Regions from separate parts of the Pseudoalteromonas sp. S3178 genome, predicted to be linked through region 1. Evidence: predicted binding sites of a transcription regulator. Region 1 holds the regulator's gene; the other holds the start of a gene.
The links. Region 1 encodes FliA, which starts transcription of late flagellar genes. Its sites were predicted from a motif close to CTAAAGNTNNNNNNNNNNNNGCCGATA; they were not measured.

Region 1 (8,293 bases):
CCAACACGTGCGTGTATGGTTGACCGTTTAGTCGGTATGGGTATAGATAAAGAAGTCGCTCAGCAAATGGCTTGTTTTGTGCCTGACGATGTATCTCGCCAACAAGGTTGGAAAGCATTATTAACTATGGTCGAAGATCAAATGCAAACAACTAACAACGAGATACTTCGCCAAGGTGGTGTTTATGCGTTAGTTGGCCCAACAGGCGTAGGTAAAACAACAACGGTTGCTAAACTTGCAGCGTTAGGCGCTCAAAAATATGGTGCTGATAAAGTCGCATTAATCACAACTGATACTTACAGAATTGGTGCTTATGAGCAGCTTGCCACATACGGACGAATCATTGGTTGTGGAGTTAAACAAGTAAAAGATGCTAATGAATTAGCTGAAGTTTTATATCATTTACGTAATAAGCGTCTAGTATTAATTGATACAGCAGGTATGAGCCAGCGAGACTTGCGTTTAACTGAGCAGTTAAATACATTGATGCGTAATCAACGCGTTGATATTCGTAGTTATTTAGTACTAAGTGCAACAGCACAAATTAATGTACTACAAGAAACCGTACGTCACTTTAAAAAAGTACAGTTAAGTGGTTGTATTTTCACCAAGTTAGACGAGTCTTTAAGTTTGGGTGAGATTATTAGTATTGCGATTCAAAATCGCCTTCCAATAGGGTATCTTACTAACGGGCAACGAGTACCAGAAGATATTCGAGTTGCAAATGCTGAGAAACTAGTTAAAAAGGCTGAGCAATTGTATTTAAAAAGAACAAAAGCACAACATTCAAGGCACCAAGCAGTGGCGCCAAGCACAGTAGGGATGTATGATTAACACAGTATTAGATCAAGCAAGCGGCCTGCGCAAAATGAGTCAAAACAATAACAACGGCGTAAAAGTTATCGCTGTAACTGGTGGTAAAGGTGGAGTAGGGAAAACAAATGTTTCTCTAAATACTGCTATTGCATTAGGGCAGCAAGGTAATCGAGTATTAGTGCTTGATGCCGACTTAGGCTTAGCAAATTGTGATGTGATGCTTGGTTTGCGCGTAGAGCGCAACTTGTCACATGTTTTATCTGGCGAATGTGAGCTGGATGAAATTTTAGTTGAAGGCCCTGCAGGAATAAAAATTGTACCTGCTACGTCGGGTTCGCAAAGTATGGTCGAACTGTCGCCTTCAGAGCATGCCGGCTTAATTCGTGCCTTTAGTGAACTCAACACTGAATTTGATATTTTAATTGTAGATACTGCCGCCGGTATTTCTGACATGGTGCTGAGTTTTTCTCGCGCTGCACAAGATGTCATGGTTGTTGTTTGTGATGAGCCAACATCAATAACTGATGCATATGCATTAATTAAAGTATTAAGCCGTGAGCATGGTGTTTATAAATTTAAAATTGTTGCAAATATGGTCCGCAGTATGCGAGAAGGCCAAGAGTTATTTGCAAAGTTATCTAAAGTAACCGATCGTTTTTTAGATATTTCAATGGAGCTTGTTGCCACCGTTCCATATGATGAAAATATGCGTAAATCAACGCGTCGTCAAAAAGTAATTGTAGAACTCTTTCCGAATTCGCCAGCAGCCCTTGCATTTAAAACGCTGGCAACAAAAGCAGTTAAATGGCCAATACCAAACCAACCATCTGGGCATTTAGAGTTTTTCATTGAAAAACTAGTAAACGGCTAATTATGACAACATTGGTGAATAGAGCTATGGGATATCAAACAACACAAAACTTAAATGTGATTGTTGAAAAGCATGCATCGCTTGTAAAAAAAGTGGCATGCCATCTAATTGCTAGATTACCGCCAAGTGTTCAACTTGATGATTTAATTCAATCAGGAATGATAGGTTTAATTGAAGCTTCAAAAAACTTTGATGCAACCAAAGGCGCAAGTTTTGAAACCTTCGCAGGTATAAGAATACGTGGAGCTATGCTCGATGAAATGCGCCGTGGTGATTGGGCCCCTCGCTCAGTACACCGTAAAAGTAGACAAGTAGCTGAGGCCATCACGGAGCTTGAAAGCAGCTTAAATCGTGAACCATCAGATACTGAAGTTGCTGAAAAACTTGAAATTTCGTTAAATGAGTACCATCATATTTTAAATGATGTTAACGCAAGTAAAGTATTAGGTATTGAGGATCTTGGAGTTGATGAAGATGTTATCACTCCGGTAGGGCAAGATTTATCACTAGACAAACCTTTTAATAATGTTAAAAATGAACGGTTTAATGAGTCTTTGCTTAGTGCAATTAAGTCATTACCAGAGCGTGATGCAATGGTACTTTCTTTGTACTATAACGATGAAATGAATTTAAAAGAAATAGGACATATACTCGATGTAAGTGAATCGCGTGTAAGTCAAATACATGGTCAGGCGATGATTAAGCTTAAAGCTAAAATCAATGACTGGATAAATTAGTAGTAAGTAAACTAAGGTTAAAACCTCACTGGAGGATGTTTTGGATAAAAACATGAAAATTCTTGTTGTTGATGATTTTTCAACGATGAGACGTATTATTAAAAATCTGTTACGTGACTTAGGCTTCACTAACGTTCAAGAAGCTGATGACGGTTCTACAGCTTTGCCTATGTTACAAAATCAAGTATTTGATTTTGTGGTTACAGATTGGAACATGCCGGGAATGCAAGGTATTGACCTTTTAAGAGCGATTCGTGCAGATGATAAGCTAAAGCATATCCCTGTACTAATGGTGACAGCTGAAGCTAAAAAAGAACAAATAATTGCAGCAGCTCAAGCTGGTGTTAATGGTTATATTGTTAAGCCTTTTACGGCTGGAACATTAAAAACTAAATTAGAAAAAGTATTTGAACGTTTAGGTTAATGATGGGGGAGAGGCTTATGTCAGCACCTGCTGCGCCTCAAATAACTTTAGAACAAGCTCGACAACTCGTCGTTTTTTTAGAAAACGGTGAGCAAGAGAAAGCCAATCAGTTAATTTTAGAAACCGCTTCACAAGAGCAATCTGAATTATTTGCTGAAGTTGGAAAGTTAACCCGTCAATTGCACGAAGCGCTTAAAAGCTTTGAACTTGATACACGTTTAACTGACTTAACTACTGACGCTATTCCTGATGCTAAAAAGCGGCTTAATTATGTTATGGAAATGACAGAAAATGCAGCTAATAAAACAATGGATGCCGTTGAAGCAAGTTTGCCTATTGCTCAGCAATTAGCAGATGAAATATCTCATATTAAACCGACTTGGGATCGCTTAATGAGTCGCGAAATTGAGTTAGGTGAGTTTAAGACGCTGTGTCATAGCATCGATAAGTTTATGAACAACTCTCATCATAAAACCGATGAGTTACAGAGCTTAATGACCAACGTGTTAATGGCTCAAGACTATCAGGATCTAACCGGACAGGTCATTCGTCGTGTTATAGAACTTGTAAGAGAAGTTGAAGAGAGCTTACTCCATCTTTTAACAGCCTTTGCTGCACAAGATGACAGCACAGCTGAAATAATAGAACAACAAAAAACAGAAGAACCAGTTGCCACACAAACTTTAGCAGGTCCTGAAGGCCCTATTATTGATAAAGATTCACGTAATGATGTTGTATCTGATCAAGATGAAGTCGATGATCTTTTATCAAGTTTGGGCTTCTAAGAGGAGAGTAACTGCATGAGCTTTGAAGTCGATGAAGATATTTTACAAGACTTTCTGGTAGAAGCTGGAGAAATCCTAGAGCTTTTATCTGAACAGTTAGTTGAGCTGGAAAATAACCCAGAAGATACCGAACTACTAAATGCTATATTTAGAGGTTTTCATACCGTAAAAGGTGGTGCCGGCTTTTTAGCAATGACGGAGCTTGTTGATGCGTGTCATGGTGCAGAAAACGTATTCGATTTACTGCGTCAAGGAGTGCGAACTGTCAACTCTGAGTTGATGGATGTTATATTACAAGCCCTCGACACCATTAACGAAATGTTTGCGACTATTCAAAATAGAGACAAACCTGAACCTGCAGACCCCCAGTTACTCGAAACTCTTCACATACTTGGTTTACCGCCGACAGAGGCTGAACTAGCCGGTGCAGCATCCCAAAATGAACCAGATCAACCTCAAGCTGAGTCTGTAGAAGCGAATGATATAGACGAAGAAGACCCATTTGCTTTTGATGAATTATTTAGTGGTGCACCTAGCGCAGCTGATGCACAAATAGATGAAATTACCGAAGACGAATTTGAAAACCTGCTTGATGAACTTCATGGTAAAGGACAAGGTCCTATTGCTGAAGAAGCAACAGCAAGCGGTGCTGATTTTAGCGGCGATATAACAGATGATGAATTCGATAGTTTATTAGATGAATTGCATGGTGTTGGTAGTTTTGGTGCTGTAGCAAACTCAGAACCAGAAAAAAGTAACACTGCACAAGCTCCTGTTGAACAAGCTAAAGCAACACCAAACGATGTGAGTTCATCGTCAGATGATGAAATTAGTGATGATGAGTTTGAAGCGCTTCTTGATGAGCTTCATGGTAAAGGGACTGCTCCTAAATCGATAGAAAGCGCACCAGCTGCAAAACAACCTGAGCCTGTTTCACCGCCAGCTGCAAAACAGCCTGAGCCGGTAAAAAAAGCGGAACCAGCTAAAGCCCCTGCACCAAAACCAGTTGACAAAGCACCTGAAAAGCCTGCAGCAAAAGCACCTCCTGCACCTAAAAAGGCAGCACCACCGCCAGCTGAAACTACAGTACGTGTAGATACTAAACGTCTTGATCAAATTATGAATATGGTGGGTGAGCTAGTACTTGTTCGAAATCGCTTAGTGAGTCTTGCCACTAACTCTGATAGCGAGGCCATGGGTAAAGCAATATCTAATCTTGATGTAGTAACTGCTGATATTCAAGGTGCGGTTATGCAAACACGAATGCAGCCAATCAAAAAGGTTTTTGGCCGTTTCCCTCGTGTTGTTCGTGATTTAGCGCGTAGTTTAAATAAAGATATAAATCTACAACTTGTTGGTGAAGAAACTGATTTAGATAAAAACTTAGTTGAAGCGCTTGCCGATCCTCTTGTGCATTTAGTTCGTAATTCAGTCGATCATGGAATTGAAATGCCAGCCGCCCGTGAAGCCGCAGGCAAACCACGAACAGGTAATGTAACGTTATCTGCATCGCAAGAAGGCGATCATATTTTGTTAACCATTAAAGATGATGGTGCAGGTATGGACGCTGAGAAACTCAAAAAAATAGCGATTAGTAAAGGCGTTCTCGATCATGACCAAGCGAGTCGACTTTCTGACACTGAAGCTTATAACCTAATTTTTGCTCCAGGTTTTTCTACCAAAGAAGAAATTTCAGATATTTCTGGCCGTGGTGTAGGGATGGACGTAGTAAAAACTAAAATCACTCAATTGAATGGTTCGGTTAGCATACAGTCTGAGCTAGGTGTAGGCACTATTTTAGAAATAAAAGTTCCTCTAACTTTAGCTATTTTACCTACTCTAATGGTTATTGTTGGGGCACAAACATTTGCCTTACCACTGGCTGGGGTAAGTGAGATATTCCATTTAGATTTAACTAAGACAAATGTTGTTGATGGTCAATTAACAATTATTGTGCGTAAAAAAGCGATTCCGTTATTTTATCTAGAGCATTGGCTAGTTAAAGGTGCAGACCGCTCTCAGCGAAAAGCCCAAGGACATGTTGTTATTGTTCAAATTGGAACGCAGCAAGTTGGTTTTGTTGTCGATTCATTAATAGGCCAAGAGGAAGTGGTAATTAAGCCGCTTGATGCATTGCTTCAAGGCACGCCAGGTATGGCAGGCGCTACAATTACCTCTGATGGTGGTATTGCACTTATTCTTGATGTTCCAAGCATGTTAAAACATTACGCAGGCTAATAATAATGCAGGTATGTAGTAAATACTTACCTGCGCATAAACTTAATAAGAGAGCTAAATGGCCGTTAAAGTTTTAGTTGTTGATGATTCAAGCTTTTTTCGCCGTAGAGTAAGCGAAATACTTGAACAAGATAGCGACATACACGTTATAGGTTTTGCTGTAAATGGCAGAGAAGCTGTAGAAAAAACAGCGCAGCTACGCCCTGACATGATCACTATGGATGTAGAAATGCCCGTGCTTGATGGCATTAGTGCTGTGAAAGAAATAATGGCGAGTAATCCAACGCCGATATTAATGTTTTCGTCGCTAACACGTGATGGTGCAACAGCAACATTAGATGCACTAGATGCTGGAGCAATGGATTTTTTACCAAAAAAATTCGAAGATATTGCGCGTAATAACGAAGATGCTATTAAGTTACTACAAACAAAAGTAAAAGAAATAGGAAGAAGGCGGGCGCCAAGAGCGTTTAAGCCAATCACTACAAGTAAACCAGTAGAAAGAGCAACGTCTGTACGCTCTAGTTTTTCAGGGGCTAGCACTGTAAAGCAGCCTGATAGAAGCTTTCAACGTACTGAGCCTGCAAAAGCTCACTCAAATAATGCGTCAATACGAGCAAGTGGTAAACACTACCAACTTGTTGCAATAGGTACATCAACAGGGGGACCTGTTGCACTACAAACTATTTTAACTCAGTTACCTGCAAATTTTCCTCACCCAATTTTACTTATTCAACACATGCCTGCTGCGTTCACGCCAGCATTTGCTGCACGTCTAAATGGATTGTGCCAAATTAAAGTAAAAGAAGCTCAGCAAGGGGATCGTTTACAACCTGGAACGGCTTACTTAGCGCCAGGTGGGCAACAAATGATGGTTGAAGGGCGCGGCTCAAATAGAACATTGCGTGTATTTGAAGATAATAGCGAACGCATAAGTTACAAACCTAGTGTAGATGTTACTTTTGCCAGTGCAGCAAAGGCTTACCAAGGTGATGTGTTGGCAATTGTTTTAACTGGCATGGGCGCTGATGGGCGTGATGGTGCGCGGATGCTCAAGCAAACTGGTGCCACAATTTGGGCTCAAGATGAAAAAAGCTGCGTAGTGTATGGTATGCCACAAGCGATCGCAAACGCAGGACTTGCAAGTGAAAATTTAGCACTTGATGATGTTGCTATGAGAATTAAAAGAGAGACTGGGTGTGGATAAGCTCTCAATACTTGGGTTAGTCGTCGCGCTTGGTGCAATAGCTATTGGTTATTCTTTAGAGGGTGGCGTTGTTTCAGCTCTTTTTAATGGGCCTGCATTAATTATTGTTTTAGGCGGCACTATTGGCGCGGTTATGTTACAAACCTCTGCCAGTACATTTAAAAAAATGCTGAATATGAGTAGCTGGGTTTTTGTTGCTCCTCACTATGATATTGACGAAGCAATAGAGCAAGTCAAGCGCTGGTCCCATAAAGCTCGACAAGAAGGTTACTTAGCGCTTGAAAACGAAGCACTAACTCACTCAGACGCTTATGCTGCAAAAGGTTTAAGCTTACTGATTGATGGCTGTTCAGAGCAAAAGCTGCGCGACACACTCGAAATTGATTTACTACTTGAACGTGATCGCTTATTAGAAGCTGCTCGTGTTTATGAAGCCATGGGAGGTTACAGTCCTACCATTGGGATTTTAGGAGCTGTGCTTGGATTAATTCAGGCAATGTCTTTTATTACTGACCCACAAATGTTGGGCGCAGGTGTGGCAACTGCTTTTATAGCGACAATTTACGGAGTTGGACTCGCTAATTTACTGTTTTTACCAATGGCAAATAAGCTTAAACAGCGAGTTGAGCAAAAAATGCTATACCATGAAATGCTTGCTGAAGGTGTGATTGCTATAAGCGTTGGCGAAAGCCCTATGAATATAGAATTAAAGCTTGAGGCTTATCGTGTTGAGCGCCCTAATTTAGTGGATGCGTAACTATGCTGCGTAGGCGCCTTCGTCATTCAGCCGCTAAAGACCAACACACAGAGCGTTGGCTTGTGTCGTATGCTGATTACATGACTATAATGTTTGCCTTTTTTGTAGTGCTATACGCTATTGCTATTAATAAAGAAGAAAGCTTTCAGGTTTTATCTGACTCACTTGAACATGTTTTTGATAAGTCTGCACGCCAATTTTCGCAGCAAGGTGAAGGTGTTAACGGCAATGGAATTTTGACCGATAGAGTGACGCCAGAGCAAGAAGTTCTTTATGGTGAAAGTATTCAAAAGCAAGAGCAAGGCCCTGAGCTTCTTGATGGCCAAAGTGATACAAGTAATATTCAACAAAAGTATTTAGGCAAACCCCTTGATAGCCTTTTAGTTAAATTACAGTCAGCACTAATTGATGAAATTCGTGATGGCGAGGCTAGCTTAGAGCTTAACCAAGATTGGTTG
Region 2 (8,293 bases), on a different contig from region 1:
CACACTAAATAAAGCACTGTATTATTTAAAAAATAAACAAGCTCCATTAGCTGCAAAGTGGATGCGCCTAGCGGCAATGGCAGGTAATCAAAGAGCACAGTTTTATTTAGGTCTGTTTTTTGTAAAAGGTGAAGGCGTGCCACAAAGTGTATTTCATGCTGCGGCTTGGTTAAGCCTTGCTAGCAGCCAGGGTTATGAACCCGCTACCGCTGCAGTTAACGACCTAAGAAAGCATATAGAAACTAAACGATTTAAAGATGCTCAATGCTATGCCGCCAGTCTATACGAACAAATTCATCAGCTGCAGTACGCACACCTTATTCCTAATACTCCTCAAATCGATTAATTAATCATTTGCTTAATACTGTATAGAGCATAAAACACTGTATAAAAATATCTATCTCTACCCGCCATCGCATTTTTGACAAAAATATCAGCGAATATAAATATTATGACTCACTTCAAATTAAGCACTAAGCAATTGATTTAAAGTGATTTATTTTTAAATTGTTAATTCCACTAGTTTTAAACTGAATAACTGTACAAATAAATAGCAAATATCTCTTGCACGAAAGCACTGTATAAACTACTGTATACATGTACTGTATAAAAACCCAGTGAGTGAGATATTTATGTTACAGCCTATTACCGTAAGAACAGTTAAAAGTTATAAGCAAGATGATAAACGTGATTGTGTAAACTTAATTCAAATTGAAGATGAGATATCAGCAACGTTTGAGCTTTTAAAAGTGCTACACCATTATAATAGTTCTAACGCATGGACGTTATTGATTGCTCCTGATCATGTTCCTAGTAGAGCATTACTCGACTCGTGCTCTATTGATACAAGTAAATTGCTAGTGATCAGACAAAAACACCTAGTAAACTTAGAGTATGTTTTAAGTTCTGCGTTGAATAATGGTAATTTTGCAGCTGTAATAACGTGGACCGATATAGTAAATAATCAATTGCTTACCAGCCTTTCTTTAGATTTAAGTAAAACTGCAACGAAGCTTTATTGCTTTACAAAAAACTCGACAATTACAGAGATACCACTCGCTCAATAAGCTTGATAAACTAATGTTTTAAACTCTGTATTGTTATTATGATTTTACCAAATACCACTCAATGTTTTTGCGGTAGCGGGCTGAGTTATGCTCATTGCTGCGAGCCTCTTCATATAGGGGCACAACAAGCCGCTAACCCTGAGCAATTAATGCGTTCTCGCTACAGTGCTTATGTTACAAAAAATGCAAAGTATGTTTATCATACTTATGCTTCTGAAAAAAAAGCGGAAAACCCTATTAAAGAAATTAAAGATTTTGCAGATAGTTGCCGGTTTGTAGGTTTAGACGTAGTAAGTACAAAGCACGATGACTCTCAAGGAAGTGTTGAATTTAAAGCGCATTATTTTTATCAACATTTATATTGTGAGCTTCACGAACACTCACGATTTATAAAAGAGGATGATAATTGGCGTTATATCGATGGGACTATATTTCCTGTAGCTGATATTAAGGTAAGTAGAAATGATAACTGCCCTTGTGGCAGTGGTAAAAAATACAAAAAGTGCCACAGCATATGACTCTTTCATAACAAAAATCATAATTTTAGAGGGGGCTAAAAACTAACTTGGTTACGCCCTTGAAACTTAGATTGATACATTCTTTCATCTGCTAACTGTAATGTATTTTTACTATTGTCGCGCGTTTGTAATGTTGCGCCACCAATACTAATTGTTACAAACTCATGCTCTGAGTGCTTATGTAATATACCGAGTTGCATTACATTATTTTTTATTTTGTTTGCTACGTAATTAGCCCCTTTACTGCCTGTGTGGGGAAGTACAACAACAAATTCCTCCCCTCCAAATCTTGATACAAAATCTGCAGGGCGTTGTAAGCTTTTAGTAATTGTTTGGGCAACTAAGTTTAAAACAGTATCTCCCTGTAGGTGGCCATAAGTGTCATTGTATTGCTTAAAGTAATCTATATCGATTAATAGCAGTGCACAGTCTGCATTTTCACGTAGTGCACTTTGTTCTATTTTTATAAAATGGGTATCAAAGTAGCGTCGGTTATAAATTTGAGTTAAGTCGTCAATAAACACCTTTTGATTTAGTAAATCATGTTGAGCCTTAATCATTAAGTGGGCCCTCACTCTTTTAAATAGTGTTTCTGGATTTGTCGGTTTTTTTATAAAGTCTACGGCACCGGCTTCCCAACACGCCGCCTCTTCGCTTTCGAGTGACGTAATAAATATAACTGGGATATCTCGGGTTTCGTAGGTATTTTTTAGTTTTAAACAGGTTTCTATCCCATTAATACCTTCTAAATTGATATCTAAAAGTATTAGGTCGGGCGGATCTAACTTACATAAATCAATAGCTTCTTCACCACGTCTAGAAGTCATTACATTAAAACGATCCGACAATGCCTTTCTAAGTATAATTAATGTTAGTAATTGGTCTTCCACAATAAGTACCTTAGAACTTTTTAAACTTAGTTGTAGTGCATGATCTGAGTAATTTATTGGCATAATCTGCGATACTTATTTTTATTATTTTACACACACTATAATACTGCTTTATGTTATGCAAATGTTAACAGAGATATAAGAGGCTAAGCTTATGTAGTGTAGTGAAGCTAAGGTGGTAATAAAATATAAATAAATGCATTGTTACTTTGCTAGCGAGTTGAATAAAGTTACAGTTAAAAGGTATGTAGGAAAATTCGACTCACTGTGTTTATTTTTAAAAATAAAAGCTATAACTAAGGCACATATCTAGTTGACTAGATATTCAATGAAAGTAAATTCTATGCAGTTAGCGCTTAAAATAGCTGCTAGAGATAGGTTTATTATCCAGATTTCAGATTTGTTACCTTACCTTCCAGGTAATCACGTAACGAATGCTAGGTATAGCACTTCAAAATGATTGAGGGTTATTTAGATTGGCATAAACAAAGAGCGGTTCATAAAAACAAAAAATGGGCCACTTAGGCCCATTTCATAATTTACAAATTAGTTTCAAACTAACTTTTTACTCGTCATCATCAAGGTCTAACTGTTGACGCTGTGCAGGTCGAGCTAAAATCTCTACATAGAAAGAAGTTAAACCTTGCTTTTCAATTTCGCCAATTTGGTTGTTTAATTCAGCAACATGCACAACCTGTGCTTCTTCTGCTGTATTACCAAACTTACAGTCAAATGCCCAATAATCAGCATCTTCAGGAAGCGTCTTGTTACGCTCTCTTTTCAAATATTTTTTCACTTCGTGCTTTGCAGCATCAACCATACGAGGGTATTTGATTTTCTCGTGATTTAGCGTGAATGTTTTCTTCATTACGTTCCTAATTACCTTGGTTTAATGATAACGGCATTTAATGTCATACCATTTGTCGCCATTATAGCAATTGCATTTAATTTTTGGATGCTTTTTTTACATTAAATCAATTATTATACCAATCTGCTTATATATGGGGTCTATTTAACGTAAAAAAAATTACGCTAGAACTAGGCAAAAATTTTTATATCTAGTTGTTCTAAATAAAAAATTTTTAACGACGTTATAGTGCAATTTAATTCGTTAAATTGATCAAAGATTTATGCAGGTTGGTATTAGACATTATATAAAGCAAAGCTTGAATAAAATGTATTCTACAGACTTTTTATTACAAGAAAACTATAGAGAGGATGCATGTTTTCATGCAAGGTGATTACAAGTTAAACCGCTATCAAATGAAGTGGTTGATGAAGTGAATCGTCGTTTAAACTATCGTAAAAAGCACCTGCGTCAATAGGTGGGTTTGCCAACTGAGTATATTCACTTTTAATCCGTCGTCTAACCGCTATCTCGCAGTTATCTAACACATTAAGTGGAATATGCTTGTCATCGTCTCTAATTGTGAGTGGCTCGGGCTTTAGGTATTGATTAAGCTTAATGCTTTTCATACCCATTTGCGCACCATGCTCTGAGATTAAAGCTGCATTAAACCGCCCTATAAGCATATCAAACTCATCGGGGGCTAGCGATTGTTTAGGCCCAGCACCAAATTTTTTTCTCAAAAAGTCTTCAGACTCAGCCGTATTGTTAATTTCTGTTTTTGGCAGATGAAATTGACTGAAGTCTAATGCATCATGCGAAAGCATCGCTAATAGAAGTGCAAACTCGCCTCGGCGATTTTCATGCACACTATTATTAAGTTTGCTATTTAGCTGACCCTCTGTGATTAACAAATCATCGATTTGCATAGTCTTTAGCCGATTGTGGTAACTGATAGATATTTATCGGCTTTATTTCAATTTTCTTTAGCTTTTTTCTTTACTTAAATACGCAGTTTGCTATTATCAGCGCCGTTGCATTGGAGGGGTTCCCGAGCGGCCAAAGGGATCAGACTGTAAATCTGACGGCTCAGCCTTCGCTGGTTCGAATCCAGCTCCCTCCACCACTTTTCTTACCGCTAAGTTAAGTGGGGCCAAATGTAACAAAAATAGTGTGGAGGGGTTCCCGAGCGGCCAAAGGGATCAGACTGTAAATCTGACGGCTCAGCCTTCGCTGGTTCGAATCCAGCTCCCTCCACCACTTCTTTTTTATTCCTATATTCCTATATTCCTATATTCCTATATTCCTATATTCCTATATTCAAATTAACTTAAAAAACCCATTGTAAACCCATACTATTTTGCTTTAGCCATTTTGATGATGCTTTATAATCAGAAAAAAAACACTCAACATGCTGCCAAAATGCTTTGCTGTGGTTTAGGTGACGTAAGTGCGCTAACTCGTGAACAATCACATAATCAATAGCATGATAAGGCGCTCCGATTAAATGCAAATTAAAGGTTAACTCGCGTTTGCTATTACAACTTCCCCACTTTCGCTTATAAATGGCGATTTTTAAACGCATTGGTAACTCTTCGCCCATTTTTTCGCAAAAGTACGCTAAACGCATTTCTATATATGCCGTTAACTGCTCTTTTAGGTATTCTTCAAGAAGTTGCTGATATTTTTGTCCAAGATTTTTAACGCGTGAAGAATGAGTAATAAGCAAATTGTTATCACACTTTATGACCTCTGACTTAGCACCCTGCTTAAATTCAATATTTACAACTCTATCAAAAATTAAAACTTGCTTATCTCTTAGAGGGTTCTGTCTGGTATCAGCAATATAAAGCTGTTTAGTTAATTGGGCTCTTACCCACGTCTGCTTATCAAAAAGCCATTCTTCTATTTGTTTATTGCTAACAAACTGAGGGGCATACACTGTCACTTTTTTATTATGTACTTTAATTGCAACCGTTTTTCGTCTGGTGCTTTTTTTTAACTGATACTCAAACACTGTCATTCTCATACACTATTTGCGATCGACAAATCCATTCGCAATTAATAAAACATCGTAAAATGCGCTCTTATCTTAATTAAATATACTAACCCATTATTTTAATAAGAATTACCCAATAAAAAATTTAAATAAGCCCAAGTTTAACTAATTTGGTGAAATAAAAGGGCGACACTTAAATAGTTATCACAGACTAAAAAACTATATTCTGATAAATAAAAGAAAACAAAAAGTAATAAATTCGTTGTTTTAACCAGTTCATTGAATTAACAGTTTATTTATTAATTAATTAGATTAAACTAAAAAAATAAAGATTATATTTTGAGCCATTATGTTATCAGCTTTTTTTATCACAGACCAAGACCCTAGCTTAATCATTAATGGCGTTTACGATCCTCTTTTAGTAACTATGTCGTTACTAATTGCTATTTTTGCAGCCTTTTTCACCACTCGGCTGATAGATCTCGCAAAAGAAACTCAATTTCCTAGCTACCAACGTTTAGCTAATATAACTGCTGCAGCTGTTTTTTCGGCTGGCATTTGGAGCATGCACTTTATTGGTATGTTAGCATTTTCGCTGTGTACTAATATTGATTATGACCCAACAATTACACTACTGTCTTTTATCCCTGCGTTTGTAGCGTGTCAGTACGCAGTATCAATGCTTGTTAATAGTAGGGGTAATTTAAGAGTATTATCAATTTGTTCTATTTTACTGGGGGCTGGTATTGGCACAATGCATTATAGCGGCATGGCTGCAATGGAACTTGCGCCTTTACTTAGGTATGACCCACTCACTTTTGGGCTATCGATTATTGTTGCTGTAGGCCTTTCTTTTATCGCTTTGTACAGCCGCTTTAACCTTGAACGCGTATTCCCTTCGTTATCTTCTCTTCAAAATAATTTAGTTAGCGCTATTATTTTAGGCTTTGCAGTAGCGGGGATGCATTATATGGGAATGGCAGCCACCCGATTTGTAGCAACATCCCCACTCATATACGACGATGCTAACGCAAGCGCGGGATTAACTTTTATTGCTATTGCCGTAGCCACTGCAACTATAGCTATTACAAGCGTGGTTGGTGTGATCAATGGGATGGTTCGCTATCGCATGTTACTTGAAGAAAAATCAGCAGATGAATCGCGATTAAATGCAATTTTAGGTACTGCTATTGATGGCATTGTTACTATTGACCATGCCGGTATTATTTTAAGTTTTAATGAGTCAGCCAGTAAAATTTTTGGCTGGCGAGAAAATCAAGTCCAAGGCAAAAACGTTAAAATGTTGATGGACGACAATATTGCAAAGCACCACGACGACTACCTATCAAACGCGCATAATGTCGATTTAGGTAAAGTAATTGGTGTTAATAGAGATGTATATGCAAAGCATATGAACGGACAGGTATTCCCTATTCGTTTAGGTATTGGCGAGGTAAACCAGCCAGGTCACAACCCGCTTTACGTTGGCTTTATTACCGACTTAACTGAGCAGCGCGCCTTACAAAAAAGCTTAGAAGAAAAAGAGCAAAAATACCGTTCATTAATGGATAACATGCCGGGAGTAGCGTTTAGGTGCAGATTTGATGATAACTGGACTATGTTATTTGTTAGCCCAAATATAAGTGAGCTTACGGGCTATAACCCTAATGAATTTACTGAGCACTGTATTGAGTTTAATGACTTAATATTAAAAGCTGACCAACAACCTATTGTTGAAGCAGTAACAAAAGCAATAGAAGAAAAACATCAATATTCTGTTGAATATAGAATTCGTCACCGTAACGGTAAGATTTTATGGCTACTGGATAAAGGCAGTTTTACGTTTGATAAAAATAATAAACCACAATGGATTGATGGTGTATTGGTCGATATCACTGAGCGCAAAGAGTATGAAGAAAACCTAGAACAAGCTAAATTTAAAGCTGAAGAAGCAGCTCATGCTAAGCAGTCTTTTATGGCTAATATGAGCCATGAAATTAGAACGCCTATGAATTCAATAATAGGCTTTAGTGACTTATTAATGGATACGCCGCTAGATCAAGAGCAGCAAAAGCATTTAGTAACAGTAAATAATGCTGCCCGCTCATTACTCAGATTACTAAACGAAATTTTAGATTCTGCTAAATTAGAACGCGGAAAACTAACCATAGAGCCTGTGCATTTTAGTTTAAAGCCTGTCATAGACAGTATTATTTCTACCTTTTGGCTTGAGGCTAAAAAGAAAGATTTAAACTTAACGCTTAAGATAAAAGACTCTGTAAGTAGCACTTATTACGGCGACCCCGATCGATTGAGGCAGGTACTCACTAATTTGATTGGCAACGCTATTAAATTTACAGAAAAAGGCTCTGTAACCGTTACGGTTGGAACAACACAAAATCAGCATTTATTTTTTGAAGTTCAAGACACGGGTATCGGTATAGCAAAAGATCGTGTTCAAGCCGTTTTTCAGCCTTTTGAGCAAGCCGATGGAACCACAACACGCCGATTTGGAGGCACGGGGCTTGGAACAACAATAAGCAAACAATTAGTTGAGCTTATGGGCGGCAGTATTAACCTTGTAAGTGAGTTAGGTAAAGGAACATGTTTTTACTTTTCGCTACCACTGAACGTAGGTGATGAAACTAAAATAGACTTTTTTGATGGCCTGCATACACAACTACCTGCACTAAGAGTGCTTGTTGTAGACGATATAGAGCAAAATACAGAGCTACTTTCAATATTACTATCGCGCGATCAACACCTCGTTACCAAAGCATCTAATGGCCTTGAAGCGGTTGAAGTATTCGAGCAGCAAGATTTTGATGTAATATTAATGGATATACATATGCCTGAGTGTGATGGCATTCAAGCAACACAAAAAATTAGAATAATTGAAAAGCAAAGGCAGCTAAAATATACCCCTATTATTGCGCTTACAGCCAGTGTGTTACAGCAAGATAAATTAACGG

Region 2: CWC11_RS14080 (VC2046/SO_2500 family protein) is a predicted target of FliA. The motif match lies at 4,286-4,312, and genes of this name have one in related genera.

What each region holds. Positions count from the first base shown of each region.
Region 1 covers NZ_PNCW01000012.1:43,520-51,812, reverse strand. The annotation lists gene flhF (flagellar biosynthesis GTPase FlhF) at 1-834, shown strand, start outside; gene CWC11_RS02730 (MinD/ParA family ATP-binding protein) at 827-1,687, shown strand; gene CWC11_RS02725 (RNA polymerase sigma factor FliA) at 1,714-2,424, shown strand; gene cheY (chemotaxis response regulator CheY) at 2,465-2,848, shown strand; gene CWC11_RS02715 (protein phosphatase CheZ) at 2,866-3,633, shown strand; gene CWC11_RS02710 (chemotaxis protein CheA) at 3,649-5,871, shown strand; gene CWC11_RS02705 (protein-glutamate methylesterase/protein-glutamine glutaminase) at 5,930-7,078, shown strand; gene CWC11_RS02700 (flagellar motor protein) at 7,071-7,835, shown strand; gene CWC11_RS02695 (flagellar motor protein MotB) at 7,838-8,293, shown strand, end outside.
Region 2 covers NZ_PNCW01000049.1:30,210-38,502, reverse strand. The annotation lists gene CWC11_RS14105 (SEL1-like repeat protein) at 1-346, shown strand, start outside; gene CWC11_RS14100 (SulA-like leucine-rich domain-containing protein) at 633-1,067, shown strand; gene CWC11_RS14095 (YchJ family protein) at 1,106-1,585, shown strand; gene CWC11_RS14090 (GGDEF domain-containing response regulator) at 1,621-2,538, opposite strand; gene CWC11_RS14085 (DUF6172 family protein) at 3,041-3,343, opposite strand; gene CWC11_RS14080 (VC2046/SO_2500 family protein) at 3,724-4,251, opposite strand; tRNA gene CWC11_RS14075 (tRNA-Tyr) at 4,364-4,448, shown strand; tRNA gene CWC11_RS14070 (tRNA-Tyr) at 4,498-4,582, shown strand; gene CWC11_RS14065 (M48 family metallopeptidase) at 4,653-5,351, opposite strand; gene CWC11_RS14060 (MHYT domain-containing protein) at 5,671-8,293, shown strand, end outside.